DNA from 4 places in the Pseudaminobacter sp. Soil_N_29 genome. Region 1 is predicted to be linked to each of the others. Evidence: predicted binding sites of a transcription regulator. Region 1 holds the regulator's gene; each other region holds the start of a gene.

What was found. Region 1 encodes PhoB, which activates phosphate uptake and scavenging genes when phosphate is short. Its sites were predicted from a motif close to TGTCATNNANCTGTCAT; they were not measured.
Region 2: AC3A4H_RS14930 (DUF2794 domain-containing protein) is a predicted target of PhoB. The motif match lies at 3,715-3,731, and genes of this name have one in related genera.
Region 3: AC3A4H_RS00915 (LTA synthase family protein) is a predicted target of PhoB. The motif match lies at 3,705-3,721, and genes of this name have one in related genera.
Region 4: AC3A4H_RS10335 (BtaA family protein) is a predicted target of PhoB. The motif match lies at 4,910-4,926, and genes of this name have one in related genera.

The regions. Positions count from the first base shown of each region.
Region 1 is NZ_JBDGLC010000009.1:194,445-202,080, forward strand. Features, by position in the region: gene xylF (D-xylose ABC transporter substrate-binding protein) at 152-1,195, opposite strand; gene AC3A4H_RS20130 (ROK family protein) at 1,386-2,621, shown strand; gene phoB (phosphate regulon transcriptional regulator PhoB) at 2,639-3,328, opposite strand; gene phoU (phosphate signaling complex protein PhoU) at 3,348-4,061, opposite strand; gene pstB (phosphate ABC transporter ATP-binding protein PstB) at 4,109-4,933, opposite strand; gene pstA (phosphate ABC transporter permease PstA) at 4,951-6,270, opposite strand; gene pstC (phosphate ABC transporter permease subunit PstC) at 6,267-7,636, opposite strand, start outside.
Region 2 is NZ_JBDGLC010000006.1:76,991-84,626, forward strand. Features, by position in the region: gene acnA (aconitate hydratase AcnA) at 1-2,354, shown strand, start outside; gene AC3A4H_RS14925 (DUF1223 domain-containing protein) at 2,548-3,315, shown strand; gene AC3A4H_RS14930 (DUF2794 domain-containing protein) at 3,746-4,135, shown strand; gene AC3A4H_RS14935 (N-acetyltransferase family protein) at 4,161-4,730, opposite strand; gene AC3A4H_RS14940 (Bax inhibitor-1/YccA family protein) at 4,837-5,616, opposite strand; gene AC3A4H_RS14945 (ABC transporter permease) at 5,846-7,636, opposite strand, start outside.
Region 3 is NZ_JBDGLC010000001.1:193,170-200,805, forward strand. Features, by position in the region: gene fabF (beta-ketoacyl-ACP synthase II) at 1-1,190, opposite strand, end outside; gene AC3A4H_RS00900 (acyl carrier protein) at 1,225-1,461, opposite strand; gene fabG (3-oxoacyl-[acyl-carrier-protein] reductase) at 1,716-2,453, opposite strand; gene fabD (ACP S-malonyltransferase) at 2,516-3,457, opposite strand; gene AC3A4H_RS00915 (LTA synthase family protein) at 3,804-5,669, shown strand; gene AC3A4H_RS00920 (pilus assembly protein TadG-related protein) at 5,710-7,365, opposite strand.
Region 4 is NZ_JBDGLC010000003.1:361,469-369,104, reverse strand. Features, by position in the region: gene AC3A4H_RS10350 (TerB family tellurite resistance protein) at 1-67, opposite strand, end outside; gene AC3A4H_RS10345 (hypothetical protein) at 216-419, opposite strand; gene AC3A4H_RS10340 (hydantoinase B/oxoprolinase family protein) at 645-4,361, shown strand; gene AC3A4H_RS10335 (BtaA family protein) at 4,936-6,228, shown strand; gene AC3A4H_RS10330 (class I SAM-dependent methyltransferase) at 6,241-6,888, shown strand; gene AC3A4H_RS10325 (serine hydrolase domain-containing protein) at 6,897-7,636, opposite strand, start outside.

The DNA of each region.
Region 1 (7,636 bases):
GAATGCCGCGCGCCTGACCGGGCATGCGGCGGCGAATGAAACGCCGCGGTTTCTCCTCAAACCGCGGCGTCCAACGAGCCGGACAGCGGCAGGCGGCCGCGTCTTGCCCGCCCCGTGCGGAACCGAACGAGCCTTGTGGCAAGCGTCCGGCCTAGTCGCAGGCTGCGACCGACCCCGCCTTCACGCCCTGGCAGACCACGTCCTTGGAAACCCAGCCGGCGTCGATGACGACGTTGAGGTTGTCCTTGGTGATCGGCATCGGCTTGAGGAAGACCGAGGTCATCTCGACCTTGTTGGGGCCATCCGACCACTTGGTCGCGTTCGGGATCTCATCCATCTTCTTGCCGTCGGCGAGCTGCGCCGCGATCTCGGCCGCGGCCTTGCCCAGCTCACGCGAATCCTTCCACACCGACACGGTCTGCGTGCCGAGCGCGATGCGGTTGAGCGCGGCATGGTCGCCGTCCTGGCCCGAAACCGGCACCGAGCCGGCCAGGCCCTGTGCCTCGAGCGCCGCCACCGCGCCACCGGCGGTGCCATCGTTGGAGGCCACCACCGCGTCAACCTTGTTGTCGTTGGCGGTCAGAAACTGCTCCATGTTCTTCTGGGCGTTGGCCGGCAGCCAGCCGTCGGTATAGGCCTCGCCGACATTCTTGATCTTGCCGGCGTCGATGGCCTCCTTCAGCACTTCCATCTGGCCGGCGAAGAGGAAGTCGGCGTTCGGGTCGGCGCCGTTGCCCTTGATGAAGACGTAGTTGCCTTCGGGCTTCACGGCATAGACGGCCTTGGCCTGCAGGCGGCCGACTTCCTTGTTGTCGAAGGTCAGGTAGAAGGCATCCTTGTTCTCGATCAGGCGGTCGTAGCCCACCACCGGAATGCCCTCGGCCACGGCCTTCTCGACCGCCGGCCCGATGGCGCTGGCGTCCTGCGCCAGGATGATCAACGCGTTGGCGCCCTGCGAGATCAGGCTTTCCACGTCGGTCAGCTGCTTGGCCGCCGAGGACTGGGCGTCGGCGGAAATGTATTTGTCGCCCGAAGCTTCGAGGGCGGCCTTGATCGCCGCTTCGTCGGTCTTCCAGCGCTCCTCCTGGAAGTTCGACCAGGAAACGCCGATGATCTTGTCCTTCGCCTGCGCCACGCCTGCCAGCGACACCGACAGCGCGACACCCGCCAGCAAGGCGGTTGCAAACATCTTCATGATTTCCTCCCTGCGCCCCCTCCAGGGCGCGATGACGATGGCCTGGGGCCCTTGTCGAGGCTATTATTTCGAACCTCGAAAAAATAGTGTCGTAACCCTGAAGTTCTGTCAACATCCCGCCGAAGGTTGACGCGGCGCACGCGAACTGGAATCTGCGCAGCGCAACAAGGCTCCGGGAGGAAATGCCGAAATGCCGGTGGCGATCCGTCACGACGATCTGCGCAAGCGCAACCGCGCCATGGTCATCGCGGCCGTGCGGCGCGCGGGCCAGCCGTCCCGCACCGAGATCGCGGGGACCACGGGCCTCAGCCATTCCACCATCTCGGCCATTTCCGCCGACCTCATCGCCGAAGGCATCCTCGCCGAAAAGGCGGCTGAAGCCGCAAGCTCGAAGCGCGGCCGCCCGCAGGTAGCGCTCGGCCTCGCCCCGGAAGCCGCCGAAGTCATCACCGTGGTGCTGTCGCTCAATTTCCTGTCGGTCGCCGTGGTCGATTACGCCGGGCAGGTGGTCGCATCGGAAGAGCGCCGGCTGGAGACGCTGGCCACCGGGCGCGAAGCGCTGCTCGGCGACTGCGTCGCCATGGTGCGCCGGCAGGTCGAGGCCCGCCGGGCCGCCGGCCATCGCGTGCTGCGCATCGGCATGGCCGTGCAGGGCATCACCGATGCCGGATCGCGCATGATGCTGTGGTCGCCCATCACCCCGCACGCGGATCTCGAATTCGCCGACCGGCTCGAAGCCGCCACCGGCATCCCCGCCACCGTGGAGAACGACTGCAACATGATCGCGGTGGCGCTGCGCTGGCGAAAGCCAGAGCGCTACCGCAACGACTTCATCGCCATCCTGCTCTCGCACGGCATCGGCATGGGAATGGTGTTGAAGGGGGAACTCTTCACCGGCACGCAATCGTCGGGCTGCGAGTTCGGCCACATGATCCACCGGCCCGATGGCGCGCTGTGCCGCTGCGGCCGTCGCGGCTGCGTGGAAGCCTATGCCGGCAACTACGCCATCTGGCGCAATGCGCGCGGGGAAAGCGAGGACCAGGCGCCGCTGGCCGACATTTCGGACGAGGAGATACGCGCCATGGCCGACAGGGCGCGGGCAGCCGATGGACCGGAGCGCGAAGCCTTCCGCATCGCCGGCGAAGCCATCGGCTTCGGCCTCGGCAGCCTGTTTGCGCTGATCGACCCCGCGCCCGTCGCGCTGGTCGGCATCGGCGCGACCGCCTTCGACCTCATCGAGCCGGCGCTGCGCTCAGCTATCGACAAGACCGCGGGCGGCCAGCACAACAAGGCGATCTCCTTCGACACCTTGCCGAACGAACGGCCGCTGATCCGCGAAGGCTGCACAATGAACGCCCTCACCTTCGTCGACCGGGAGATCTTCGCGCCCGGCCCTGCCCTGATAAGCGCCGCGGGGGCGGCCTGAGCCGCGGCCAGCCGGGCTCAATCCTCCCGGATGGCGTAGCCCGAGCCTCGGATGGTGCGGATCACGTCCGGCAGGTTGCCGGGATTGATCGCCTTGCGCAGCCGGCCCACATGCACGTCCACCGTGCGCTCGTCGATATAGATCGTCTCGCCCCAGACATTGTCGAGCAGCTGCCCGCGCGAGAAGACGCGGCCGGGGTGGCGCATCATGAATTCCAGCAGGCGGAATTCCGTGGGCCCGAGCTTGATCTCGCTCTTGCCGCGATAGACGCGGTGCGCCTCGCGGTCGAGCATGATGTCGCCCACCTTCAGCACGCTGGACAGAACCTCGGGCTTGGCACGGCGCAGCAGCGCCTTCACCCGCGCCATGAACTCCGGCGTCGAGAACGGCTTGACCAGATAGTCGTCGGCGCCGGTGGAAAGGCCCCGCACGCGGTCGCTCTCCTCGCCGCGCGCCGTCAGCATGATGATGGGCAGGCGCTCGGTCTCGGGGCGCATCCTCAGGCGGCGGCACAGTTCGATGCCGGAGACCGCCGGAAGCATCCAGTCCAGCACCAGAAGGTCGGGCACGTTCTCCTGCAAGCGGATTTCCGCCTCGTCGCCGCGCGGCACGACCTCGACCTGGTAGCCTTCCGATTCCAGATTGTAGCGGAGCAGGACGCCCAGCGGCTCCTCGTCCTCCACCACCATGATTTTTGGGGCGATCATCACTTTTCCGGTCTCCCGCTCAGGTCGTCGATTCCGGCGCCGAAAGCGAGGTCTCGTCGAACTTCGGCCGGTTGGGCGGCAGCTGCTGGCCGGTCATCACATAGTAGGCGTTCTCGGCGATGTTGGTGACATGGTCGCCGATGCGTTCCAGGTTCTTGGCGCAGAACAGAAGATGCGTGCAGGCGGTGATGTTGCGCGGATCCTCCATCATGTAGGTCAGCAGCTCGCGGAACACTGAGGTGTACTTCACGTCGATGTTCTCGTCCGCCGCGCGCAGCGCCTTCAGGCCTTCGGGCTGGCGCGTCACATATCTGTCGACCACGCCGTTGATCTGCTCCAGTACCATGTCCGACATCGTCTCGATGGAATGGGCGAGGCTGCGGGGCGTGGCGCTCTCGCCCACGGCGCCGACGCGCTTGGCGATGTTCTTGGCAAGGTCGCCGATGCGCTCCAGGTCGCCGGCCATGCGGATCGCGCCCACCACGGCGCGCAGGTCCTGCGCCATGGGCTGCCGCTTGGCGATCAGCGTGATGGCGCGGTCGTCCAGCTCGCGCTGGCGCGCGTCCATCACCGCGTCGTCGGAAATCACCCGCTGGGCAAGCGCATTGTCGGAATTGACCAGCGCCCGGATGGCGCCACAGACCATGGCGCCGGCCAGATCGCCCATGTCCCGCAGCAGCCGGTCGATGTGCCCCAGTTCCTCGTCAAAGGACGTGACGGTGTGTTTGCCCATGATCATGTCTATGCAATCCTTTGTCCGGCGTGCGGATCAACCGCGGGTCAGCCAAACCGGCCGGTAATGTAGTCCTGCGTGCGCTTGTCGTCGGGGTTGGTGAACATCTTGTCGGTGTCGCCCTCCTCGACCAGCTGGCCCAGATGGAACATGGCCGTGCGCTGCGATACGCGCGCCGCCTGCTGCATGGAGTGGGTGACGATGACGATGGTGTAGTTCTGGCGCAGCTCGTCGATCAGTTCCTCCACGCGCGCGGTGGCGATCGGATCGAGCGCCGAGCACGGCTCGTCCATCAGGATCACCTCGGGCGAAACGGCAATGGCGCGGGCGATGCACAGGCGCTGCTGCTGGCCGCCGGAAAGCCCGGTGCCCGGCTCGTTGAGACGGTCCTTCACCTCGTTGAACAGGCCGGCCTTCTTCAGGCTGGTCTCGACGATGGCATCCAGGTCGGCCTTCTTGCGGGCGAGGCCGTGGATGCGCGGGCCATAGGCAACGTTCTCGTAAATCGACTTCGGAAACGGGTTCGGCTTCTGGAACACCATGCCCACGCGGGCGCGCAGCTCCACCACGTCGATGCTCTTGTCGTAGATGTCCTGTTCGTCCAGCGTGATCTGGCCGGTCACGCGGGCGCTGTCGATGGTATCGTTCATGCGATTGAGGCAGCGCAGGAAGGTCGACTTGCCGCAGCCCGAAGGCCCGATCAGCGCCGTCACCTGGTTTTCGCGCACGTCGAGGTCGACGTCGAACAACGCCTGCTTGTCGCCATAGAACACGCACACCTTGCGGCCGCGCATCTTGATGATTTCCTTGGGCGTACCGTTCATCTTGTCGTTCACCGCGTTCTCGAGTGCCACTTCCGTCATGATGTTCATACTAAAGCATCCTTCGCCTACCAGCGCCGCTCGAAACGCCGTCGCAGCACGATGGCCGTGATGTTCATGGCCATCAGGAACACGAGCAGGATGATGATGGCGCCCGACATGCGCTCCACGAAGGCGCGCTCGGCCTCGTTGGCCCACATGTAGATCTGCACCGGCAATGCGGTCGCCGGTTCCAGCGGCGTCGCCGGATAGTCGGCCACGAAGGCGACCATACCGATCAGCAGCAGCGGCGCCGTCTCGCCCAGCGCGCGCGCCAGGCCGATGATGGTGCCGGTGAGGATGCCCGGGGTTGCCAGCGGCAATATGTGCTGGAACACCATCTGCATCTTGGAGGCGCCGAGGCCAAGGGCGGCCGAGCGGATCGAGGGCGGCACGGCGGCGAGGGCGGCACGGGTCGCGATGATGATGGTTGGCAGCGTCATCAGCGTCAGCACCAGGCCGCCGACCAGGGCGGCCGAACGCGGCAGGCCGAGGAAGTTGATGAACACCGACAGGCCGAGCAGGCCGAAGACGATCGACGGCACCGCGGCCAGGTTGTTGATGTTGACCTCGATCAGGTCGGTCAGGCGGCTCTTCTTGGCGAATTCCTCGAGATAGATCGAGGCCGCCACGCCGATGGGCAGCGCCAGCAACAGCACGATCACCATCATGTAGAACGAGCCGATGATCGCCACGCCCATGCCCGAGGTTTCCGGCCGGCTGGAGGCGCCGAAGGTGAACAGGCCCTTGTTGAAATGCTCGGCCAGCGAACCGTCGGCGGCAAGCTGATTCATCCATGCCACCTGCTGGTCGGAAACCTTGCGCCGGCTTTCGTCCACCGAAAGGTCGATCTGGCCCTTGAAGGCGGAATCGATGTTGGCGGCAACGAGGATGTCGACATTGCGCGTCGTGCCGATGACCGACGGGTCGTCCATAACCACCGCGCGCAACTGCGCCCGCACGCCGTCCGAAAGGAAACCCTTGAGCTTGCGAATGGCAGCCTTGTCGTGCGGGTCGATGCCCAGCTTCGCCACAAGCGCGCTTTCGGCCAGCTTGGGATAGTTGGCCGTGATGAGCACGTTCGGGTCGGTCGCGCGCTTGCCTTCGGGGTCGATGACCTTCTCGTTGAAGGTGATCGGCAGCGTCACCGTCGTCTGCCAGAAGGCGGTGTAGCCCTTGGAGACCACGGAGGTCAGCATCACCGCCAGGAACACCAGGCCGATGGAAATCGCCAGCATCCCATAGATGCGGAAACGACGCTCGGCGGCGTAGCGGCGCTTCAGGCCGATGTCGCGGCGCGGGCGCGCAACGGTGCCGCTGGTAATGCCGTTCAAGGGAATGTCGGTCATTCGTACTGTTCCCGGTACTTGCGCACGATGTAGAGCGCGAAGATGTTCATCACCAGCGTCAGGGCAAACAGCGTGATGCCGAGCACAAAGGCCACCAGCGTCTGCGGCGAGTTGAACTCAAGGTCGCCGGTGAGCTGGTTGACGATCTTCACGGTGATGGTGGTCATCGCCTCGAACGGGTTGAGCGTCAGGTTGGCGGCCACGCCGGCGGCCAGCACCACGATCATGGTCTCGCCGATGGCGCGCGAGGCAGTGAGCAGGATGGCACCCACGATGCCCGGAAGTGCGGCCGGCAAAATAACCCGCTTGATGGTTTCCGAGCGCGTCGCGCCGAGCCCCAGCGAGCCGTCGCGCAGGGCGCGGGGAACCGCGGTGATGATGTCGTCGGAGAGCGAGGAAACGACCGGGATGAGCATCACGCCCATCACCAGGCCGGCGGTCAGGATGCTCTGGGCCTGGATGAAACTGGTGCCGCCAGCAAGTGCCGCACTCAGGTCGCGCAGGAAGGGCCCGAGCGTCACCAGCGCGAAGATACCGTAGACGATGGTCGGGATGCCCGCCAGCAGCTCCAGCGCCGGCTTGACCGTGGCGCGCAGCCTGGGCGAGGCGTATTCGGCCATGTAGACGGCCGACATCAGCCCGACCGGCACGGCCACCAGCATGGCCACGAACGCGATGTAGAGCGTGCCGGCCAGGAGCGGGATCAGGCCGAACTGGCCTTCCGCCCCTCCCGAGCCCGCGGCCGCGAAGCGCGGGTCCCACACGGTGCCGAAGAAGAAATTGGAAAGCGGCACGCGCTCGAAGAAGTGGATGGTCTGGAACAGCATCGACAGAACGATGCCGATGGTGGTCAGGATCGCGATGGTGGAAGCGGCCAGCAGGCCCCACAGCACCACCGTCTCGACATTGTTGCGCGCCCGCGCGCGCAGGCGGATCTGCGAGAGGCCGAAGGCCGCACCGGCCACCGATAGCGCAAGGATCGCCACCGCGCCGACCATGCGCAGCATGTCCTGGGTGCGGTTGGCGTCCACCGCAATCGGGATCATGTAGTCTTGCGTGTCGGGCGCCAGCGCCACGCCACGCGCGGCCAGCAGCGGCTGCAATTCGGCAAAGCTGGCCGGGGGATTGGTCGCCATCGGCGCGTCGAGCCGGCGCAGGCCGTTGGCCAGGCTCTTGGTCAGGCCGGCGGCAAGCGTGCGGCTGGCAATGGTGCTCTCGGCCGTCTGCTCGGGCAGATGCCACTTGATCCGGGCTTCGACGTAGAGGTTGGAGCCGACGCCCCAGACGACGATCAGAAGCAGCGCCGGAAGCGTGGCAAGCAGGGCTGCCCACCAGCCGTGGTAGTGTGCGCGGGAGTGCGGCTTGG
Region 2 (7,636 bases), on a different contig from region 1:
TCGGCGGCGACCCCGAGAAGATCAACCCGCTCGTGCCCGTCGATCTGGTCATCGACCACTCCGTCATCGTCGACGAGTTCGGCACGCCGCGCGCCTTCGCCCGCAACGTCGAGCTCGAATATGAGCGCAACGAAGAGCGCTACAAGTTCCTGAAGTGGGGCCAGCAGGCGTTCCGCAACTTCCGCGTGGTGCCGCCCGGCACCGGCATCTGCCACCAGGTGAACCTCGAATATCTCGCCCAGACGGTATGGACCAACACCGAGGACGGCGTGACCACGGCCTATCCGGACACCTGCGTGGGCACTGATTCGCACACCACCATGGTCAACGGCCTCGGCGTCCTCGGCTGGGGCGTGGGCGGCATCGAGGCTGAAGCCGCCATGCTCGGCCAGCCGGTTTCCATGCTGCTGCCGGAGGTGATCGGCTTCCGCCTCACGGGCAAACTCAAGGAAGGCGTCACCGCCACCGACCTGGTGCTGACCGTCACCCAGATGCTGCGCAAGAAGGGCGTGGTGGGGAAGTTCGTCGAGTTCTTCGGTCCCGGCCTCTCCAACATGACGCTGGCCGACCGCGCAACCATCGGCAACATGGCCCCCGAATATGGCGCGACCTGCGGCTTCTTCCCGGTCGATACGGAAACCGTGCGCTATCTCACCATGTCCGGCCGCGCCGAAGACCGCATCGCGCTGGTCGAGGCCTATTCCCAGGCCCAGGGCATGTGGCGCGACACCTCTTCGGCTGACCCGGTCTTCACCGACACGCTCGAGCTCGACCTTGGCGAGGTGGTGCCCTCCATGGCCGGCCCGAAGCGCCCCGAGGGCCGCGCCGCGCTGGAGACCATCCCGGCCGGCTTCACCATGGCGATGGAGACTGAGTACAAGAAGACGTCCGAGATCGCCAAGCGCTATGCAGTGGAAGGCACGGACCACGATCTCGGCCACGGCGACGTGGTGATTGCAGCGATCACCTCCTGCACCAACACCTCGAACCCCAGCGTGCTGATCGGCGCGGGTCTTCTCGCCCGCAACGCCAACCGCCTCGGCCTCAAGCAGAAGCCGTGGGTCAAGACTTCGCTCGCTCCCGGATCGCAGGTCGTTGCCGAATACCTGGAAAAGTCGGGCCTGCAGAAGGAGCTCGATCAGATTGGCTTCAACCTCGTCGGCTTCGGCTGCACCACCTGCATCGGCAACTCCGGCCCGCTGCCGGCGCCGATCTCCAAGACCATCAACGACAAGGGCCTGATCGCGGCGGCCGTGCTTTCCGGCAACCGCAACTTCGAAGGCCGTGTGTCGCCCGACGTGCAGGCCAACTATCTCGCCTCGCCGCCGCTGGTGGTCGCCTATGCGCTCGCCGGCACCGTGACCAGGGACCTCACCACCGAGCCGATCGGCGAGGACAAGGACGGAAACCCGGTGTTCCTGAAGGACATCTGGCCTTCGACCCAGGAGATCGAGGAGTTCATCGCCAGGAACGTCACGCGTGAGCTGTTTGCCCGCAAATATGCCGACGTGTTCAAGGGCGACGAGAACTGGCAGAAGGTGCAGGCGCCCTCCGGCCAGACCTACACCTGGGACGATGCCTCGACCTATGTGCAGAACCCGCCCTATTTCGCGGGCATGGGGCTGAAGCCCGGCGCGATCAGCGACATCAAGGGTGCCCGCGTGCTCGGCCTGTTCGGCGACAAGATCACCACCGACCACATCTCGCCGGCCGGTTCGATCAAGGCGGCCTCGCCGGCCGGCAAGTACCTCACCGACAACGGCGTGGCCGTTGCCGACTTCAACCAGTACGGCACGCGCCGCGGCAACCATGAAGTGATGATGCGCGGCACCTTCGCCAACATCCGTATCCGCAACCACATGCTGGGCGAGAACGGCCGCGAAGGCGGCTACACCATCCACTATCCGTCCAAGGAAGAGATGCCGATCTACGACGCGGCCATGCAGTATCGCCAGGAAGGCGTGCCGCTGGTCATCTTCGCCGGCATCGAATACGGCAACGGCTCCTCGCGCGACTGGGCGGCCAAGGGCACCAACCTGCTCGGCGTGCGGGCGGTGATCGCCCAGTCCTTCGAGCGCATCCACCGCTCGAACCTGGTCGGCATGGGTGTCATTCCCTTCGTGTTCGAGGAAGGCACCTCCTGGGCCACCCTCGGCCTCAAGGGCGACGAGACAGTGACGATCGATGGCCTGGAGAACATCCGCCCGCGCCAGAAGATGATCGCCAAGGTCACCTTCGCGGATGGCGCCGTGAAGGAAGTGCCGATCCTGTGCCGCATCGATACGGTCGACGAGCTCGACTACTTCAAGAACGGCGGCATCCTGCAATACGTTCTGCGCGACCTGGCGGCCTGACGCCGGAACGCAACCACAACATCGAAACCGCCGGTGCCAGCACCGGCGGTTTTTCTTTGGGCTGCCGAAAGTGACCGCGGTAATCCCTGACACATGTCACCGCAACGTGACTTCACGTTTGCGCCGCCATCTGGCTATTCTTCCGGCGGAGGAAGGGCAGGCAACCTGCCACACGCTGTCTTTTGGAACGGTCATGACAATTGGTTACGTATTTCGGGTGGCACTTGTGCTGCTGGCGCTGCCCCTGTTGGGCGAGGAGGCCACGGCGGGCGAAAGCGCGCGGCCGCGAGGCGTCATCGAACTGTTCACCAGCCAGGGCTGCGCAACCTGCCCCCCGGCCGACAAGATCTTCGAAAAATTCGCCAACGCCAGCGATCTTGTCGCGATAGCCTATCATGTCGACTATTGGGATTATCTCGGCTGGCGCGACACGCTGAGCAATTCGGAAAGCACCGATCGCCAATATTCCTATATGCGCGCCTTCGGCGCCCGCTCGGTCTACACGCCGCAGGCCGTTATCAATGGGCGCGTGCATGTGAATGGGGGCAAGCGCAGCGAAATCGACGCGGCATTTCGGCAACTGAACAGCTCGGGCGAGGGGCTTAGCGTGGACGTCAGCGTTCGCCACCACGGCGACAGCCTGATAATCAACGCCGGCCCGGCGCAGGGAATCGCCCCCAAGGCCTATGTGATGCTGGTCTTTTTCGCGCCGCCACAGGCGGTGCGCATGAAGGAAGGCGAGAACGAAGGCAGGGTCATCACCTACTGGAACTCCGTGACCAATGTGCAGGCCGCCGGGGTCTGGCGCGGCGAGGCGACCACCTACGAGGTGCCAGCCAGGAACATTCCCGAAAGTGGCGGTTGCGCGGTACTGCTGCAGGCCGTCGGCAAGGACGGAGTGCCTGGCCCTGTTCTCGGCGCCGCATCCTATCGCAAGCTCGAGGCCCAGCCCCGGGGATAGGCCGCTGCAAAAAACCGGCACCCATAAAACGCAGGCGCCGGCTGGAGTTTAGGGGATCGTCGTACCCGGGGTTCAAGGAAGAGAACCGAGGTTGGTTCGATCCGACGCTGGCCCGTGGGCGGGGGGCTTGGGGTTTACAGGCCGGTGCCGGACCGAACCGTCTCAGGCAACGTTGATAAGTTTGTCCGACAATGGGGCGCGAACGCGGGTAAAAAACGGCGGAATTATGGCGCTGAATCACCATTGAAAACACGCTGTACCCGTTCGTGAGCGCCGGCTTCGGCGGGGCAGCATGCCGAAGGCTGCGGCGCCAGGCTTTATCTACCGAAATGCCTGCCGAAGCGGCGCACTTTAGCCGGCTGCGGGCTTGCAATTGCTGCGCGAAAGCGCAACCTTGGTCGTTGCCAAACTGTCATGGGAAGCGCGCCGGATGTCGAAACGCGGAACCGCAGGGGAGGGTGGGGAAGAAATAGGAATATTGATTCCCTTTCCCGAGGCACGGCGCGAAACGCGCGCCCAGAGCGTTTCATTCGAAAGACGCGAGCTCGACCAGATCCTCAGGGTTTACGGCCGCATGGTCGCCGCCAACGAATGGCGCGACTATGCGATCGACCATCTGGACGATCGCGCCGTGTTCTCGGTGTTCCGCCGGACCAGCGAGACGCCCCTGTACCAGATCGTGAAGGACCCGCAGCTTGCGCGCAAGCAAGGGGCGTTCAGCGTGGTCGCCGCCGGCGGTCTCGTCGTCAAGCGCGGGCACGAACTGGCCCGCGTCCTCGGCGTGTTCGACAAGAAGCTCCGGGTAATCCAACAGGCCTGAGCAGGCCGAGCTGCGGGCGGCTGGCTCAGCCCTGCGGCGGCCCCATGCGGGCGGGCAGCGAAGCCGGATCGGGCGAAACGGAAGAACCGCCGTTCAGCGCAAGCTGCATGAACACCGTGTCCAGCCAGCGGCCGTGCTTGTAGCCCGACCCTTCCAGCAGGCCCGAGTGGCGGAAGCCAAGCCTCTCGTGCAGCCGCACCGAGGCACTCTCCGGCGAGCCATCGCCGATGACCGCGACGACTTGGCGGAAGCCCAGTGCTTCCGTCTCGGCCACGAGACGCTCCAGCAGCAGGCTTCCTATCCCCTGTCCCTTCGCCTCGGGGGCGACATAGATCGAATCCTCGACGATGAAACGATAGGCCGGGCGCTGCCGGAACGGTCCGGCATAGGCAAAGCCAAGGATCGCCCCGTCGCGCACCGCCACCAGATAGGGATAGCCGGGATCGCGAAGTGCTGCGAAGCGCAGTTCCATCTCCTCGCGCGACGGCGGCTCCAGCTCGTAGCTGGCCGTGCCGTGCAAGACCGCGTCGGCATAGATTGCGGTGATGGCATCGAGATCGTCTTCCTCTGCCGACCGGATTTCAATACTGCTCATTTTTTAGGCACCATGACATTGATGCCCGATTTTAAGCGGCAAGCCGGCCAAAAGAAAAGGGCGGCCTTTTGGGCCGCCCCGATCTTGTTTTTGAACCAGCCGCCTCTTATTCGCGGTTGCCGAGGAACTGCAGCAGGAAGGTGAACAGGTTGATGAAGTCGAGGTAGAGCCTCAGCGCGCCCATGATGGCCTTGCGGCCGGCGACCAGCACATCGTCGCCCTCGAAATACATCTCCTTGATGCTCTGCGTGTCGTAGGCGGTCAGGCCGGCAAACACCAGCACGCCGATGCCCGAGATGGCGAACTGCAGCGCCGAGGACTGCAGGAACAGGTTGACCAGCATGGCGATGATGAGGCCGAACAGGCCCATCACCATGAAGGTGCCCATGGCGCTCAGGTCGCGGCGTGTCGTGTAGCCCCACAGCGACAGCGCGCCGAATGCGGCGGCGGTGATGAAGAAGGTCTGGACGATGCTCTGCGCCGTGAAGACCAGGAAGATCGACGACAGCGACAGGCCCATCAGGGCCGAAAACACCCAGAACGCCGTCTGCGCGCCCGAAACCGTCATGGTCTGGATGCGCGCGCTCAGGAAGAACACCATGCCGAGCGGCGCCAGCATGACCAGCCACTTCAGCGGCGAGCCATAGAGCGCCACGCCGGCGCTGGTCAGCATCTTGCCGTTGGCCAACGTCGCCACGGCCGTTGCCGGGTCATTCGTCGTTGTCATCATCATCGTAGCCAGGGCGGCTACGCCGGTGATTGCGAGGCCAAGCGCCATAAGGTTGTAGACCTTGAGCATATAGGCGCGCAGGCCCTCGTCGATGACACCGGCGGTGCGGACGCCCGCTGGCGCTGCCCGTGTCTGATAGTTGCGAAGGTCAGCCATTGATTTCCTCTGTTGCTTCTGCCCCGTCCGGTGTCGGGTTCTCACGAGCCCAGGCGCCGCTGGCGGGACTCCAGCATGCCTGCTGGCAAATATGATGATTCTTTTGGGCGAGAACAAGACCCGTTACAGCACGCAATGCAACGTGATTGTCCTGAAAAGCTTTGGAAAATGGTTTCATGAACCATGATTTAATGTGCGCCGGGCCGCAGCACCGCCACTCGTTTCTCGGTTAGAGATTGCGCAGCACCGGGGCGGCCTTGTGGCCAAGCACGTGCCAGGTTCCCAGCAATCCCATCCCGACGGTGACCGCAAGCGCGATCAAAAGCGTGGCCACCGCGACCTCGGGCTGGAAGGAAGAAGGCAGCTTCATGATCCGTGCGACAACAAACCACGCCGCAACGCCGCCCGCCGCGAGCGCGAAAACAGCAGTCGCAAGCCCGATCAGCATATATTCGAGCGAGAAGGCGGCAATCAGCGTACGGCGTGTGGCGCCGAGCGTCTTCAGCACCACCGCGTCGTGGATACGGGCGCGGTTGCCGGCGGCAAGCGCCCCCGCCAGCACCAGCACCGAAGCGATCAGCGCCACGCTGGCGGCGACCCGTATCGCGGTGCCGAGCTGGCCGACGAGATGATTGACCACCTCCAGCGCGTCCTTGACGCGAACGCTGGTGACGGCCGGAAAAGCGCGGGTGACGGCGTTGAGGATGCGTGCCTCCTCGCCGACATCCGTATCCTTGGTGGTCAGCGTCGCCAGCCAGGAATGCGGCGCGCCTGCGAATGTATTGGGCGAGAACACCATCACGAAGTTGATGCCCATCGATTCCCACTTCACCTCGCGGAAGTTGGCGATTTTGGCCGTGACGTTGCGGCCGAGCACATTCACCGTCACCGTATCGCCCAGCTTGAGGCCGAGTTCGCCTGCCTCCTGCGCGGCGAAGGAGACCAGCGGTTCGCCCTGATAGTCCTGCGGCCACCAGGTGCCGGCCGAGAGCGTCGAGTTTTCGGGAAGGTTCTTCGTGTAGCTGAGGCCGCGGTCGCCGCGCAGCACCCAGGCGCCGGCCGGGGGCACCTGCAGCTTCTGCACGTCGACGCCGTTCAACGCCATGACGCGGCCGCGCAGCATGGGCACCCGCACGAGCTTTCCGTCGGGCGCCTCCTTGCCAAGCAGCGCGGCGAAGGCGTCGACCTCGCTTGGCTGGATGTCGACAAAGAAGAAATTGGGTGCCTCCTTCGGCAGGCTGCCCGCGATCTGGCGGCGCAGGTCGCCGTCGATTAGCGCCAGCGTCACCAGCAGCGTCAGGCCGAGCCCGAGCGACAGCACCACTGACGGGGTCAAAGCGCCTGGGCGGTGGATGTTGCCGATTGCCAGGCGAAGTGCTGTCGAGCGCACGCGCGGGCTTCTGCGGGCGATCCACTGCACAGCCATGCCGACGCCGTGCAGCACCACGAAGGCGAACACCATCGCGCCGAGGAAGATCGCGGCGATGCGCCGATCGCCGGAAAACCAGATCGCGAGAGCGGCCAGCAACGCAGCCAGCGACAAGGCCGCCGCAACATAGGGCAGGCGGGGCAGGCCGCCGCTGCCAAAGCCCATCTCGCGAAAAAGCGCCGTTGCCGGCACACCGCGCGCATGCCCAAGCGGGAGCAGCGCAAAGGCCAGCGTCACCAGGAAGCCGAACAAGGCGGCAATCGCCAGCGCGCCGGGATAGAGGCCCCCTTCGGCCGGCACCGGAATGACCGAGGACAGCGCTGCGTTCGCCGCCAGCGGCATCAACGCGCCGATCACCAGGCCGACGACGATGCCGATCGACGCGATCATCAGGATCTGCACCAGATAGACCGCGAAGACGAAGCCGCCGGAGGCTCCGAGGCTCTTGAATGTGGCAATCACGCCGCGCTTGCCATCCAGATAGGCCCGAACGGCATTGGCAACGCCGACGCCCCCGACCACCAGCGCGGTGAGCCCGACCAGCGTGAGGAACTGCGAGAAGCGCTCGATGTTGGTCGAAAGCGCCGGTGC
Region 3 (7,636 bases), on a different contig from region 1:
TCGATCTGGCGCTCGCGAGGCTTGTTGGGCACGAGGTCGATCGCCGTTTCCCGCTCGGGGTTGTCCAGGTTGATCGTCGCCGGCGCAATGTTGTCGCGAATGGCCAAGATCGAGAAGATCGCCTCTGCCGCTCCGGCAGCACCCAGCAGGTGGCCGATGGACGACTTGGTCGATGACATCGACACCTCGGAGGCCGCGTTGCCCACAAGCCGCTCGACCGCGCCAAGCTCGATCGTGTCGGCCATGGTCGAGGTGCCATGCGCGTTGATGTAGTCGATGTCGGCGGGCTGAAGGTTTGCGCGCTTCAACGCGGCCGTCATGCAGCGGAAGGCGCCCTCGCCGTCCTCGGACGGCGCGGTGATGTGATAAGCATCGCCGGTGAGGCCATAGCCGACGACTTCGGCATAGATCCTGGCGCCGCGCGCCTTGGCGTGCTCCAACTCTTCCAGAACCACAACGCCAGCGCCCTCGCCCATGACGAAGCCGTCACGGTCGCGATCATACGGGCGGGAAGCCTTTTCCGGCGTGTCGTTGCGGTCGGTGGAAAGCGCCTTGCAGGCAGCAAAGCCAGCCAGCGAAAGACGCGTGACCGGAGCCTCCGCACCGCCGGCGAGCATCACGTCGGCATCGCCGAACATGATCAGCCGGGCGGCGTCGCCGATGGCGTGCGCGCCGGTCGAACAGGCGGTGACCACGGCGTGGTTCGGGCCCTTGAGCCCGTGCCGTATCGAAACCTGCCCGGAAACCAGATTGATGATGTTGCCCGGAATAAAGAACGGGCTGATGCGACGCGGGCCACGGTCATGCAGGGTGAGCGCGTTTTCCGCGATCCCCTCGATGCCGCCAATGCCCGAGCCGATCATCACGCCGGTGGCATACTGCTCTTCCGGCGTCTTGGGTTGCCAGCCCGAATCCTTCAGCGCCTCGTCGGCGGCCGCGATCCCGTACAGGATGAAGTCGCCGATCTTGCGCAGTTCCTTCGGCTCGAGTACGGCCTCGGGATTGAAGGTGTTGCCGCTGCCATCGCCCCGCGGGATCACGTTCGCGATCTTGCAGGCAAGATCCTCGACTTCAAAATGGGTGATCCGGCGGGCGGCACTCCGACCGCTCAGAAGCTCTCTCCAGCCATGTTCAACGCCAACGCCAAATGGCGAAAGCAGACCCATGCCGGTGACGACGACACGCCTCATAGCGGTATTCTCGGAATGCTGGGCTATTATGGCGTCAGGCCGAGGCCTTGTCGATGTACTTGACGGCGTCGCCGACGGTCAGGATCGTCTCGGCCGCGTCGTCCGGAATCTCAACGCCGAACTCTTCTTCGAAAGCCATGACGAGTTCGACCGTGTCCAGGCTGTCGGCGCCCAGATCATCGATGAAGCTGGCGCCTTCGGTTACCTTGTCGGCTTCGACGCCGAGATGTTCGACAACGATCTTCTTGACGCGCTCTGCGGTGTCACTCATTTGGGCATCCTCGTCTTAAATTTGTCTGTCTTCGTTAACGGCACGCATGCCGGTAATCAAGTTGAAAGATATTCCCCCTAGGGAACGTGGCTACGGCGGCAGGGCGCGAGCCCTTGCCGCCGTACGTTCCTGGCGGCATTACACGAAAACTGGGCAACGTCCAATGCGAAAACGCCCTTTTCGTGCGGTTCGCGGGGCCTGTGTACAGAAATTGCGCCTTGCGTTGCTTTTTCCAAGACCCCGTCGCCACTCCCTTAGATCATCGCCATACCGCCATTGACGTGAATGGTCTGGCCGGTCACGTAGGCCGCTTCATCGGAAGCCAGATAGACGACAGCCGAAGCAACTTCCGCGCCGGTGCCCATGCGTTTGGCGGGGATGGCACCCATGATGGCCTCCCTCTGCTTGTCATTCAGCTTGTCGGTCATTGCTGATTCGATGAAGCCGGGGGCGACGCAGTTGACGGTCACGTTGCGGGTGGCGATCTCCTGGGCCAGCGACTTGGAAAAGCCGATCAGGCCAGCCTTGGAGGCGCAGTAATTGGCCTGGCCGGGGTTGCCGGTGACGCCCACGACCGAGCTGATGTTGATGATGCGGCCATTGCGGCGGCGCATCATGGGATGGGTCAACTCGCGCGTCAGGCGGAACACCGCCGTCAGGTTGACCTCCAGCACCGCATCCCAGTCGGCGTCGGACATGCGCACGAATAGGCCGTCCTTGGTAATGCCGGCATTGTTGACCAGGATGTCGACGCCTTCGAGTTCGGCTTCGACCTTCTGGCCGAGCGCCTTCACCTCGTCGCGGTCCGACAGATTGGCCGGAAACACTTTTACGCGCTCGCCCAGTTCGGTTGCGAGCGCCTCGAGCTTCTCGGCGCGGGTGCCGTGCAGGCCGACGGTCGCGCCCTGCGCGTGCAGCGCACGGGCAATCGCCTCGCCAATGCCGCCGGTGGCTCCGGTAACGAGTGCCTTGCGGCCGGTCAGATCGAACATTTTTGACTCCGCTTCCAAATGGTAAAGCACTCCCTTGGTAAGGGAGAGGTCGAGTTTCTTTCTCAGGCCAGCGCCGCAACCGCTGCTTCGACGTCGGCTGGCGTATTGATCGCGCTGGTGGCGATTTCCTTGTCGATGCGCCGGGCAAGACCCGAGAGCACCTTGCCGGAGCCCACTTCATATAGCGTCTTCACGCCATTGGCGCCGAACCATTCCACCGTCTCGCGCCAGCGCACGCGGCCGGTGACCTGCTCGACAAGGCGGGCGACGATCTCGTCCGGGTCGCTCAGCGGCTGGACGAAGACATTGGCCACCACGGGAACCACCGGCGCCTGCTTGGCGACGCCCGCCAGCGCCTCGCGCATGGCCTCGGCCGCCGGGCCCATCAGGGCGGAGTGGAAGGGTGCCGACACCGACAGCATCAGCGCGCGCTTGGCGCCCTTTTCGGTGCAGAGCTTTGCGGCGAGCTCGACGGCCGCCTTGGCACCGGAAATCACCAACTGACCACCGCCATTGTCATTTGCGATCTGGCAGACGGAGCCCTGCGCGGCTTCAGCGCAGGCGGCCTCCACCTCAGCCTGCTCCAGCCCGATGATGGCGGCCATAGCGCCCTCGCCCACCGGAACCGCCGCCTGCATGGCGTTGCCGCGAATGCGCAGCAGCCGCGCCGTATCTGCGATGGAGAACATGCCGGCTGCCGCAAGCGCCGAATATTCGCCCAGCGAATGGCCGGCGACATAGGCGACCTTGTCCTTCAGCGAGAAACCGCGTGCTTCCATGGCGCGCAGCGCCGCAAGCGACACCGCCATCAGCGCCGGCTGGGCGTTGGCGGTCAAGGTCAGGGTTTCCTCCGGGCCTTCCCACATGATCTGCGAGAGCTTCTGGCCCAGCGCCTCGTCGACTTCCTCGAACACCGCGCGGGCCTCGGGGAAGGCATCCGCAAGGTCCTTGCCCATGCCCACGGCCTGGCTGCCCTGCCCCGGAAAGGTGAATGCGACGGCCATAACAGGCTCCCGGAAATTGTTTCACTCGATGGCCGTGTGGCGCAAGGAAGGCCGGAAAGTCAAGGCCGCGCGCAGTATCTGCCCGAGCAAATGCGCATCGCGAGAGGACGAAAACCGCTGCTCGTCGTGGCCATCGCCTACCCGGCACGAGCGAAGCAGGCGCGACGCACACGCTTGGGTCACTGCGCTGTAATGGAGATTTGAACTCGCCAGATCCCGACGGCTGTCTAGCTTTTGTGACAATTAGATGACAGTGAGATGACACATTCTTGCATCGGGTGAGGTTTTGGAGTTGGCAAACCAGTTTGCAGCGGCACGGTCTGCCTCGGACTATGACGAGAAGCGCATGCTGCGCGGGCACAAGGCCGGCGCGATTCGCTTTGCCGGCACGCTGCTGCTGACGCTTCTGATCTCGGCCTTGCTGGTGTTCTGTGTCGAGCTGATCGTGCGGGGTTCGTTCTCGCAGACGCTCGACTTCTTCCGCCAGCCGTTCCGACCCAGTTGGACGACGGTCGGGCTCTTCGCGCTGCTGCTCATCTTTCTCGACGCCCTGCTCGGCCGCGCACATCATGCCTTGCTGCTGGTTGCGCCGCTGGCCCTGTTGCTCGCCTTCCTCGCGCACCAAAAGTCCTTCTATCTCGGCGACCCGCTTTATCCGACCGACTTTCTCTATGCCCGTCAGATCATGGAACTGATGCCTTTGCTGGCGCGGGACCGGCCGCTGATGGCGGTGGGGCTTGCCGCCGGCTGCCTTGCTGGCGCCGCGGTGCTGGTGGCCTGCTGGAAGTACTGGCACCGCCGGGCGCCGGTGCTTTCATTCCATGGCCGCGCCGCGCGACTGGGGGTGGCACTTCCCGCGTTGATCTTCTTCGGCTCGATCATGGACTATGCGACCTTTTCCTGGGCGCGTGACCGGCTGCAGATCATCCCCATGATGTGGGACCAGAAGGAGAACTACAACAGCAACGGCTTTGCCATCGCCTTCGCGCTCAACCTGCCGATGGCGAAGGTATCCGCGCCGGCGGGCTATTCGGCGCAGACCATCGAGGCAATCGCCAGCCCGGTAGCCGCGGCGACTGTCCTGCCGAGCGAACCGGCGGACATCATCATCGTCATGAACGAGTCCTTCTGGGACCCGACCCGGCTGCCCGGCATCGCCATCAGCCCCGACCCGATTGCCACCACGCGGGCGCTGCAATCCGGCCATGTCTTTTCGCCCGAATTCGGCGGCATGACCGCCAATGTCGAATTCGAGGCGCTGACCGGCTTTTCGAACGCCTTCCTGCCCTATGGCAGCATCCCCTACCAGCAATATGTGCGCCGTCCCATTCCCTCGCTCGCCAGCTTCCTGCGCTCCGAAGGCTATGATACCCGCGCCTTCCATCCATTCGCCGGCTGGTTCTGGAACCGCGCCCCGGTCTACCAGGCCTTCGGCTTCGAGCATTTCATGTCCCAGGAAAACCTGCCGGCGCTCGAGAGCCGCGGACCTCTGGCTTCCGACGCTGCACTGATCGAGGAAATGATCCGCCACGCGGATGCCGCCGAAAAGCCGTTCTTCTTCTTCTCCGTGACGTTGCAGAACCACGGCCCCTATGCGGCCGGTCGCTACTCGGACCCAAGCCATACGGTCTCCGGTAACGTGAGCAAGAAAAGCTTGGACAGCATTCTGAGCTTTACCGAAGGCACTGCCGACGGCGATAGGGCTCTGGCCCGGCTGCTCGAATGGGCAGGGAAGCGCGACCGCCACACCATCATTGCCATGTTCGGCGACCATCTGCCGCCGCTCGGGCCGGTCTATGTCGAGACCGGCTTCATGCAAGGCAATGTCGCCAAGCGCCTGGCACCTTTAGAAGAAATGAGCGTCCAGCACGAGACGCCGCTGGTGGTGTGGTCCAACCGCACCGGCCCGACGAAAGACCTTGGCTCGATCAGCCCGGCCTTCCTGCCGCTGCACGTGCTGGAGACAGCCGGTATCGGCCACCCCTTCTACACCGGCTTTCTGGGCGAGATACGAAAGCAGTTCGGCGTGATCGACCGCAACATGCTGGTAAGCGTCGATGGCGATGCGACGCCCGAATGGTTGCGCGCCAAGTCCATCGCGCCGGAAATCCGGGATTTCCGGCTGCTGCAGTACGACATCATCTTCGGCAGCCGCTACGCCGCCGAGAACCTGTTCCCGGAAGTGGCCTCGGAGGCACCGGGCTCAACCTGAGCCTGGCGGGTCCTGCAGAGGCCGGAAACGAGCGGCGGCGTCAGTTGGTGACGTAAAGCTGCGAGATCGCAAACGCGATATCCCTGAATGCGGCCTTCAGCTGGTCCTGACTCTTGGCGAGATAATAGTTCTGAGGCGTCGTGGCGCAGTTGCTGTACAACTCGCGGTTCGATGCGCTGTCGGCGCCAAGCACCACCGTGAACACACGCACGCCCTGCGCCTTGAGCTTGGTGCACATGCTCTGCGTCATGGTGTTGACGTTTGTCAGTGCCTTGCTCCGGTTCGAAGTCGAATCCAGGCGCCCCGTGCTTAGGTATCCGTAGGCGCCGTAATCCGATTTGTTGATGGTTCCGCTCTGGCCGAAGACCGTGTTCTCGCCGTCAGTGAAAACAACGACCACCTTGGTGGTCTCGTCGGACTTGAAGGCGTCGGCAGTGCCAAAATTAGGCGACAGCACCCGATATCCCCACGCCAGTCCCTCGGAAACGTTGGTTCCCGAGCCGTTCCAGTAGGTCATCTTGTCTATCTCGACCTTCAACTTGTCGAGTTTGTCCGTCAGCGGCGCGATCGGCGTCGGGCAGGCGTAATTGGGACCGGTAGTCAGCGGCGGAGTGGCGGTAATGAGGTAGTCGCCCGGAGACTTTTTGGTCGAATCCTTGGTTGTGACGTCGACATACTTATCGGTCGATTTCTGGATCGTGGCCTGGGTTGTTGTGCTGTCTCCCTTCTTGAGGGGATCCAGAAGATAGCTGTTGTTGAAGACGGTGCTGTCAGCATTTTGTCCCTTGAGAGGTGCACCTGGCTCATCGGGTGCGAAATAGGGCACAAACAGTGTGGCCGGCACTTTCGCGTCGGGCTTGGCATCGTCCTGATTGTAAGGGCTCGGGCGCGCCTCCACGCAGCCTTTCCAATCGACGAGAGGGTTGGAAATGGCAGAGGAAGGGGGGTCGGCAAAATAGACATTCTTGGGGTTCAGCAACCTGAACAGTTCCCAGTGGCCGATACGATTCTTGTTGGCCAGCGGCGTAAAGTTTACACCATTGAAGGTGTTGGTCTCCGTTGCGGGTATTTCCCGGCGCCTGTCGATCCATTCCTCCTTGAAGAATCCGTCGCCCTTGATGTTCACCGCCGTGACAAAGGGCACCAGCGCCGCACGGATCTCGCGCATAGGCGTCCTGTCCTTGGCATCCTGAAGCGTATCGATGAGACTTGTCGCCCCCTCGCGCAGGGCCTTCATGTTGCTGTCGCCCATCGAGCCGGTGTTGTCGAGCACAAGCGCGACTTCCAGCTTCGCCGTCGATTGATATGCGCTCGACGCGACCGCAACCTGGGCGCTTTGGCCGAAGACGAAACCCAGGTTCAGCGCGACGGTGGCATGCGCGGTGGCTGAGGTCTTTATGTAGTTTGTTCCCTGCTCGACAGTGAGATACGCGACGGGGCTAAGTAGGTCTCGACCGTTGGCAATATTGGCCTTGAAAAAACCCTGAAATGCGTCGTCTCGCGAAATCGATGCATCGGCCAGCCGCGACGCCGCCAGAACCGCCGAGTCGAGCGCATTCTGGAGCTTCGACCTGGCCGTCATGAGACTCGAAATGTCCAGCGCCAGTCCGACACCGGCCAGCACGGCAGGCAAAGCTATCGCGAACATCATCGCGAAGTTGCCACTCCTCGATTTCCAGAAGCGACTGACGAGCATCGTTACCCCCTGAATGCGTAGCAGACGGGCCTTTCCTGCGCGGACAAGGTGAAGACGAGGTTGATCCGACGTGATTCGGCCGACCAGATCGCAAGCGTGGTTAAAAATGCATTCGCGGCACCTGATGGCTGCGGCAACCTTGCTTTCTCGCCGGAATGCTTTATAGACGCGCGCAATCTGCCGGTCCCAGCTGGGGGCTGAACGGAGGGCCGGAGGCTCTTTTCGAGGAGCTTTCCGTGTGAAGCAAGAAGTGCTTCCGCCTCCCGTGTCT
Region 4 (7,636 bases), on a different contig from region 1:
CAACGCCGGCCCTGGCGGAACTGGAAATACGGATGACGAAGTCGCCTATGCGGTCCCAAATCGACATGGGCGCTTCATAGGACGAAACCTGTCGCGACGCGAGGGACAATCTAAAGAAGCCGTGGGGCAAAGGCCGGGCAAGAGGCCGGGCAAAACCCGGCCTCTTGGGCCCGAAGCCGCCTACTCGTGGCTACGCGTACTCTACACGGCAAAGCTTACTGGGCAGGAGCGGCCGGCTTCTGCTCCGTTGTACCGCCGGGCGGTGGTGCAGGCGTCGTCGGCGCCGCTGCGGGAGGGGTGGTCTGCTGGGTTGCCGGCGGCTTGGTGCTCTGGGTCGTGGTCTTGTCCGAACTCTCGCTGCAGGCGGCAATACCGAACAATGCAACCGCTCCTACGGATGCAAGGATGAGTTTCTTCATTTACAAATCTCCTTCGCGGGCAAAGCCCGGTCTGCCGGGCTGTCCTGGCTAGAATGAGAAAGCTCCCATGCGGGTTGCGTCACTTACGCTGACGCAAGGAAACATTTTGTCAGAACCCGCTTGCGCTGCGGGCTCAGGAGGGCCGCGTTCCGTGCAGCGGCATTGAAGTTGCCGTGACATCGCTGCAATAAGCTGCTCGTGAGCAACCGTCTGTCGAGGAAGATCATGAACGCGGCCAAGTGGGATTTCTGGATCGATCGCGGCGGCACCTTCACCGACATCATCGGCCGCGATCCCGAGGGCGGGCTGCATCCGCGCAAGCTTCTCTCCGAAAACCCCGAGGCCTATCGCGATGCCGCGATCCAGGGCATCCGCGACCTGCTCGGAGTCAAGGCCGGCCAGCCGATCCCCTCAGAGCGCATCGGCGACATCAAGATGGGCACGACGGTTGCAACCAACGCGCTTCTGGAGCGCAAGGGCGACCGGGTGCTGCTGCTCATCACAAAGGGTTTTCGCGATGCCCTGCGCATCGCCTACCAGGCGCGGCCGGACATCTTCGCCAAGGAGATTATTCTCCCCGAACAACTCTACGAGCGCGTCGTCGAGGTCGATGAACGCGTGCGCGCCGACGGCTGCGTGGAAAAGCTGCTCGACCTTGCCTCCGTGCAATCCGAAATCGAACAGGCGAAGCGGGATGGCATCGATGCCGTCGCAATCGTCTTCATGCATGCCTGGAAGTTCCCCGCGCACGAACAGGCCGTAGCCAGGCTCTGCCGCGACCTCGGCTTTGGCCAGGTCTCGGTCAGCCATGAGGTCTCGCCGCTGGTCAAGTTGGTCGGACGCGGCGACACCACGGTGGTCGACGCCTATCTGTCGCCTATCCTGTCGCGTTATGTGAACCAGGTGGCTGGCGAACTGGGCATGGACAAGTCGGCAGAGGCCAATTCCCCCCGCCTGATGTTCATGATGTCATCGGGCGGTCTTACCGCCGCCGATATGTTCCAGGGCAAGGACGCGCTTTTGTCCGGCCCGGCAGGCGGCGTGGTCGGCATGGTCGAGACGGCGAAGCTCGCCGGCTTCGACAAGGTCATCGGCTTCGACATGGGCGGCACCTCCACCGACGTCGCCCACTATGACGGCGAATATGAGCGCGCCTTCGATACCGAAGTGGCGGGCGTGCGCGTGCGCGCACCCATGATGCGCATCCACACGGTCGCCGCCGGCGGCGGCTCCATCCTGCACTTCGAGGCCGGCCGCTTCCGCGCCGGGCCGGATTCGGCCGGCGCCAATCCCGGCCCCGCCTGCTATCGCCGCGGCGGGCCGCTGGCCGTCACCGACGCCAATGTCATGCTCGGCAAGCTGCAGCCCGACTTCTTCCCGGCGATCTTCGGCCCCAACCAGGACCAGCCGCTCGACACTGAGATTGTGCGCAAAAAATTCGAGGCGCTGGCTGCCGAGATCGGCGATGGCCGCAGCCCGGAAGCGGTGGCAGAAGGTTTTGTCACCATCGCCGTGGAGAACATGGCCAACGCCATCAAGAAAATCTCCGTCCAGCGTGGCTATGACGTCACCGAATATCTGCTCAACTGCTTCGGCGGCGCGGGTGGGCAGCACGCCTGCCTGGTGGCCGACGCGCTCGGCATGGAGGCGGTGCTGATCCACCCCTTCTCCGGCCTGCTCTCGGCCTATGGCATCGGGCTCTCGTCAGTCTTCGCCTCGCGCCAGCAGGCGCTTCTGAAGCCATTGGCGGATGCCTCGCTCGACGCGGTCAACGAACTGATCGCAACACTGCGTAAGGATGTTTTGGCCGAGCTGGCCAGCCAGGGAATCGCCGAAGCCGATGTCGCTTGCCGCCCGGTGCTGCAGGTGCGCTATGACGGCACCGACACCGCGCTCCCGGTCAACTTCGAAGCGGGCTCGGTTTCGCAGGCGATCGCCGACTTCGAGGCCGCGCACAAGGCCCAGTTCGGCTTCATCTACGACAACAAGCCGATGATCGTCGAAGCCGTGGGCGTCGAGGGCACCGACACCAGCGGGCGCGGCCGCGACGAGCGCGACCAGCCGCTCGCCGACTGCGCGCCCAAGCCGGGCGAAACGCGCAGGCTCTATGGAGAGGGTACCTGGCACGACGCCGGCGTGTTCCGCCGCGAGGCCATGGCCCCCGGCGATCACGTCGACGGGCCGGCGCTGATCATCGAGAGCCACCAGACCATTGTCGTGGAGCCGGGCTGGCGGGCCGAGATCACGGCCAAGGACCACGTGCTGATGCGCCGCACTGAGAAGAAGCGCCGCAAGGCAGCGCTTGGCACCGAGGCCGACCCGGTCATGCTCGAGGTCTTCAACAACCTGTTCATGTCGATCGCCGAGCAGATGGGCGTGACGCTGCAGAACACCGCCTACTCGGTCAACATCAAGGAGCGGCTGGACTTCTCCTGCGCCGTCTTCGACCGCACCGGCGCGCTCGTCGCCAACGCTCCGCACATGCCGGTGCACCTGGGCTCCATGGACCGCTCGGTGGAGACGATCATCCGCCTCAACGAAGGCGACATCCATCCGGGCGACGTCTTTGCGCTGAACGCTCCTTATAATGGCGGCACGCACCTGCCCGACATCACCGTGGTGACGCCGGTGTTCGACGGTGAGGAGCGATCGGCCGAAGGCCGATCAATCGACAACGATTTGTCGATTGAAGCGACGAACGCCCGGAGCCATAGCGGAGGGCAGGCAAGACAAATCCTCTTCTGGGTCGCCTCGCGCGGCCACCACGCCGATGTCGGCGGCACAGCCCCCGGCTCGATGACGCCGCTGGCCACGACGGTCGATGAGGAAGGCGTGCTGTTCGACAACTTCCGCATCGTCGAACGCGGCCATTTCAGCGAGGCGGAGCTGCTGCAACTCCTGACCGACCACCCCTACCCGGCCCGCAACCCGCACCAGAACATCGCCGACCTGAAGGCGCAGATCGCCGCCAACGAGAAGGGTGTGGCCGAGCTGCGCAAGATGGTGGCGCATTTCGGGCTCGACGTGGTCGACGCCTATATGGGCCATGTGCAGGACAACGCCGCCGAAAGCGTGCGCCGCGTGCTGGAGCGCCTGCCCGACACCGCCGAGTACGAATACCCGACCGACACCGGCCAGGTCATCAAGGTGAAGATCACCGTCGACCGCGACAAGCGCGAGGCGACGGTGGACTTCACCGGCACCTCGCCGGTGATGAAGAACAATTTCAACGCGCCCGAACCCGTGGCGCGCGCGGCCGTGCTCTATGCCTTCCGCGTCATGGTCGAGGACCAGATCCCGATGAATGCCGGCTGCCTGCGGCCGATCAACATCATCATTCCGGAGGGCTGCATGCTGCGGCCGAGCTATCCGGCCGCCGTGGTGGCCGGCAATGTCGAAACCTCGCAGCATGTCACCAACGCCCTGTTCGGCGCCATGGGCGCGCTGGCCAACGCGCAAGGCACGATGAACAACCTGACCTTCGGCAACAAGCAGTACCAATATTACGAGACGATCTGCTCCGGTTCGCCGGCCGGCCAGATGAACAGCGGCCGCGGCTTCAACGGCACGTCGGGCGTGCACACGCATATGACCAACTCGCGTCTGACCGACCCGGAAATCCTCGAACTGCGCTTCCCGGTCCTGCTGGAGGATTTTCATATCCGCGAAGGCTCGGGCGGCGGGGGAAAATGGCATGCAGGCGACGGCACGCGCCGCACCATCCGCTTCTTGGAGAAGATGGAATGCGCGATCCTGTCGTCGCATCGTTCGCATCCGCCGCGCGGCGTGAACGGCGGCGGCGACGGCGAGGTCGGCTCGACCAAGGTGCGCCGCAACGACGGCACCATCGAAACGCTGAAAGCCTGCGACCAGACCGTATTGGAGCCCGGCGAGGCGGTGATCGTGACCACGCCGACCGCGGGAGGGTTTGGAGGGGCCTGAGGGCCTTTCCCTCCCCCTTTCTGCACCGCTGCGGCAGTCTTGGCCGACCAGCATGGGTCCCCGGAACCTCCGCACGTCGCTTCGCTCGTGCTTCGGCCCGAGGATGACGAGGTGGGGCGGCCGGCGCGAACGCGCCGCATTGAGGGTTTGCCGGGTACCTTGGTCCCGACTCGTTCAAGGTTGCTGGAGAAGGCGTTGAGGGTTTGCCGGAGCCTTTCAACCCCGTCGTCCTCGGGCCGGAGCACGAGCGCAGCGAAGTGCGGAGGTTCCGGGGACCCAGGCCTCGGACTCGCAATCGGCAGTCCGAGGCAGGTTTCGTGTCAGCAAACTGTCCCGAGAAGTCAGCCCGGCTTTGATCCGCACTTTTTCAAGTGTCAGCCCGGCGGAGGGAGTGCAGCGATCTCCACCGCTGCGGCAGCTTCGGCCGACCGGCATGGGTCCCCGGAACCTCCGCACTTCGCTGTCGCTCGTGCTCCGGCCCGAGGATGACGAGGTGGGGCGGCCGCGCCGGCATCCAATCGGCAACGCCGGGCCTGCTCCAAGCGCTCCGCCACCCAACTGTCACCGGCATGTCATGCCCCTGCGTTACCCGCTTGCAGCAAAGCAAACGGGGAATCGCCTTGCCATGACCGACCTGTCCTCGGAAATCGGTTTCGCCCGCAACAAGCGCCTTGGTAAGGCGGTGCATCGCAACCGCCCGCTGTCGAAGGAAGGGATTTCGGAGCGCCTGTTCACCCTGCTGTTTTCCGGGCTCGTCTATCCGCAGATCTGGGAAGACCCGGACGTCGACATGGAGGCCATGGCGCTGGGCGAAGGCCATCGCGTCGTCACCATCGCCTCGGGCGGCTGCAACGTGCTGGCCTATCTCACCCGCTCACCGGCGCATATCGATGCCGTCGACCTCAACACCGCCCACATCGCGCTGAACCGCATGAAGCTGGCGGCGGTGGCGCACCTGCCCTCGCAGGCCGACCTGTTCCGCTTCTTCGGCAGCCCCGGCAACCGGCACAATTCCGCCGCCTACGATCAGTTCGTGGCGCCACATCTCGACAGGACCAGCCGCGCCTATTGGGAAAAGCGCAACTGGCGCGGAAAGCGCCGCATCGCCGCCTTCGATGACAATTTCTATCGCAAGGGTCTGCTCGGCCTGTTCATTGCTGCCGGCCACCGCACCGCGCGCCTCTATGGCGTGGACGTATCCGAGATGATGTCGGCCAAGACTGTCGCCGAGCAGCGCCGCTTCTTCGAGGAACGGCTGAAGCCGATCTTCCGCCGCCGGCTGGTGCGCTGGGCGACCTCGCGCAAGTCGTCCCTGTTCGGCCTCGGCATCCCGCCGGCGCAATATGACAAGCTGATCACCTCCGGCGACGGCACCATGGCGAGCGTGCTTTCGGCGCGGCTGGAAAAGCTGACCTGCCATTTTGCACTCAAGGACAACTACTTCGCCTGGCAGGCGCTGGCGCGCCGCTATCCAGCGCCCGGCGAGGCGGCGCTCCCCGCCTATCTGGAAGCGGAGAACTACGCCACGATCCGCCAAAATCTCGACCGCGTGAGCGTGCACCACGCCAATTTCACCGAGCTTCTGGCGAGCAAGGCTGCCGGCTCGGTCGATCGCTTCGTGCTGCTCGACGCGCAGGACTGGATGAGTGACGAGCAACTGAACGCGCTGTGGACCGAGATCAGCCGCACCGCCGCGACCGGCGCGCGCGTGATCTTCCGCACTGCCGCCGAGCCGAGCCTGCTGCCCGGCCGCCTCTCGCAGGCCTTGCTCGACCAGTGGCGCTACGAGGCGGAGCAGTCGCGCGAGTTCGCGACCCGCGATCGCTCGGCAATCTATGGCGGCTTCCACCTCTATGTGAAGAACTGAGAGGTTTTGGCGATGAGCGCGACGGACCACTCCGGCCTGATGGACCGCATCTACCGGCACCAGCGCCACATCTACGACCTGACGCGCAAATATTACCTGCTCGGCCGCGACCGCATGATCGACGGGCTCGACGTGCCGGCCGGCGGCACTGTGCTGGAGCTGGGCTGCGGAACGGGGCGCAACATCGTGCTGGCGGCCCGGCGCTATCCGGATGCGCGCTTCTATGGCCTGGATATTTCCGCCGAGATGCTTGAAACGGCGAAGGCCGCGATCGATCGCGAGGGCATTTCCGGGCGCGTGACGCTGGCGCGTGGCGACGCCACGGATTTCGATGCCGAAACGCTGTTCGGCATCGAAAAATTCGACCGGGTCTTTGTTTCCTACTCGCTGTCGATGATCCCCGGCTGGGAAAAGACCGTTAGCGCGGCGCTGGCCGTGCTGAAGCCCGAGGGCTCGCTGCATGTGGTCGATTTCGGCCAGCAGGAACGGCTGCCGCGCTGGTTTCGGGCGATGCTGCGGGCGTGGCTGGCAAAATTCCATGTCGAGCCACGGGCGACCCTGCGCAAGGAACTGGAAGCGGAGGCGGGAAAACGCGCCTCGAGCGTGTTCTTTGAGACGCTCTATCGCGGCTATGCGGTGAAGGCGGTGGTGGGGGCGTAGGCCGCCCCCTACTCCAGCGCCTTGGACAGCGCCGCCACCATGGCCTGCGGCCGGTAGCCGAGCCTGGACGGGGTCAGGCCGAGGCGCAACACCACCAGCTTCTGCGAAGGAATGATGGCCATGGACTGGCCGTCATGTCCAAGCAGCCAGAAGGTGTCGGCCGGGAGGTCGATGCCCGCTTCGGGCTCGTCACCGGCGTCGTCCCCGCCATCTGGGCCCTGCAGCCAGACCTGGCCGCGGCCGTATCTTCCGCCGGAGGCGGGAGCAGGCTCGCGCATCCACGACACGAAGCCTGCGGGCAACAGCGGCACGCCATTCCAGACGCCATCGTCGACCAGGAACTGGCCGAAGCGCGCCCAATCATGCGCGGTGGCGTAGAGATAGGATGAGCCGACGAAGGTGCCGCGCGCATCGGTTTCAAGGATGGCGCTGGGCATGCCCAGCGGATCGAACAGCGTCTTGCGCGGCCATGCCAGCGCCTGCGCCTTGTCGCCCACGGCCTGCTGCCAAAGGCGCGACAGCACCACGGAAGTGCCGCTGGAATAGCTCCAGACCTTGCCCACCTCCCCGGCCAGCGGCTTGGCCTCGGCAAAGCCGGCCATGTCGGGCTCCAGATAGAGCATGCGCGTCACGTCGGTGACATCGCCGTAATCCTCATTGAACTCGAGCCCCGAGGACATCGCCATCAGGTCGGCCAGGCTGATCTTGTCGCGCGCGTCGCCCTTCCACCCCTCGAACAGGCCGGTTG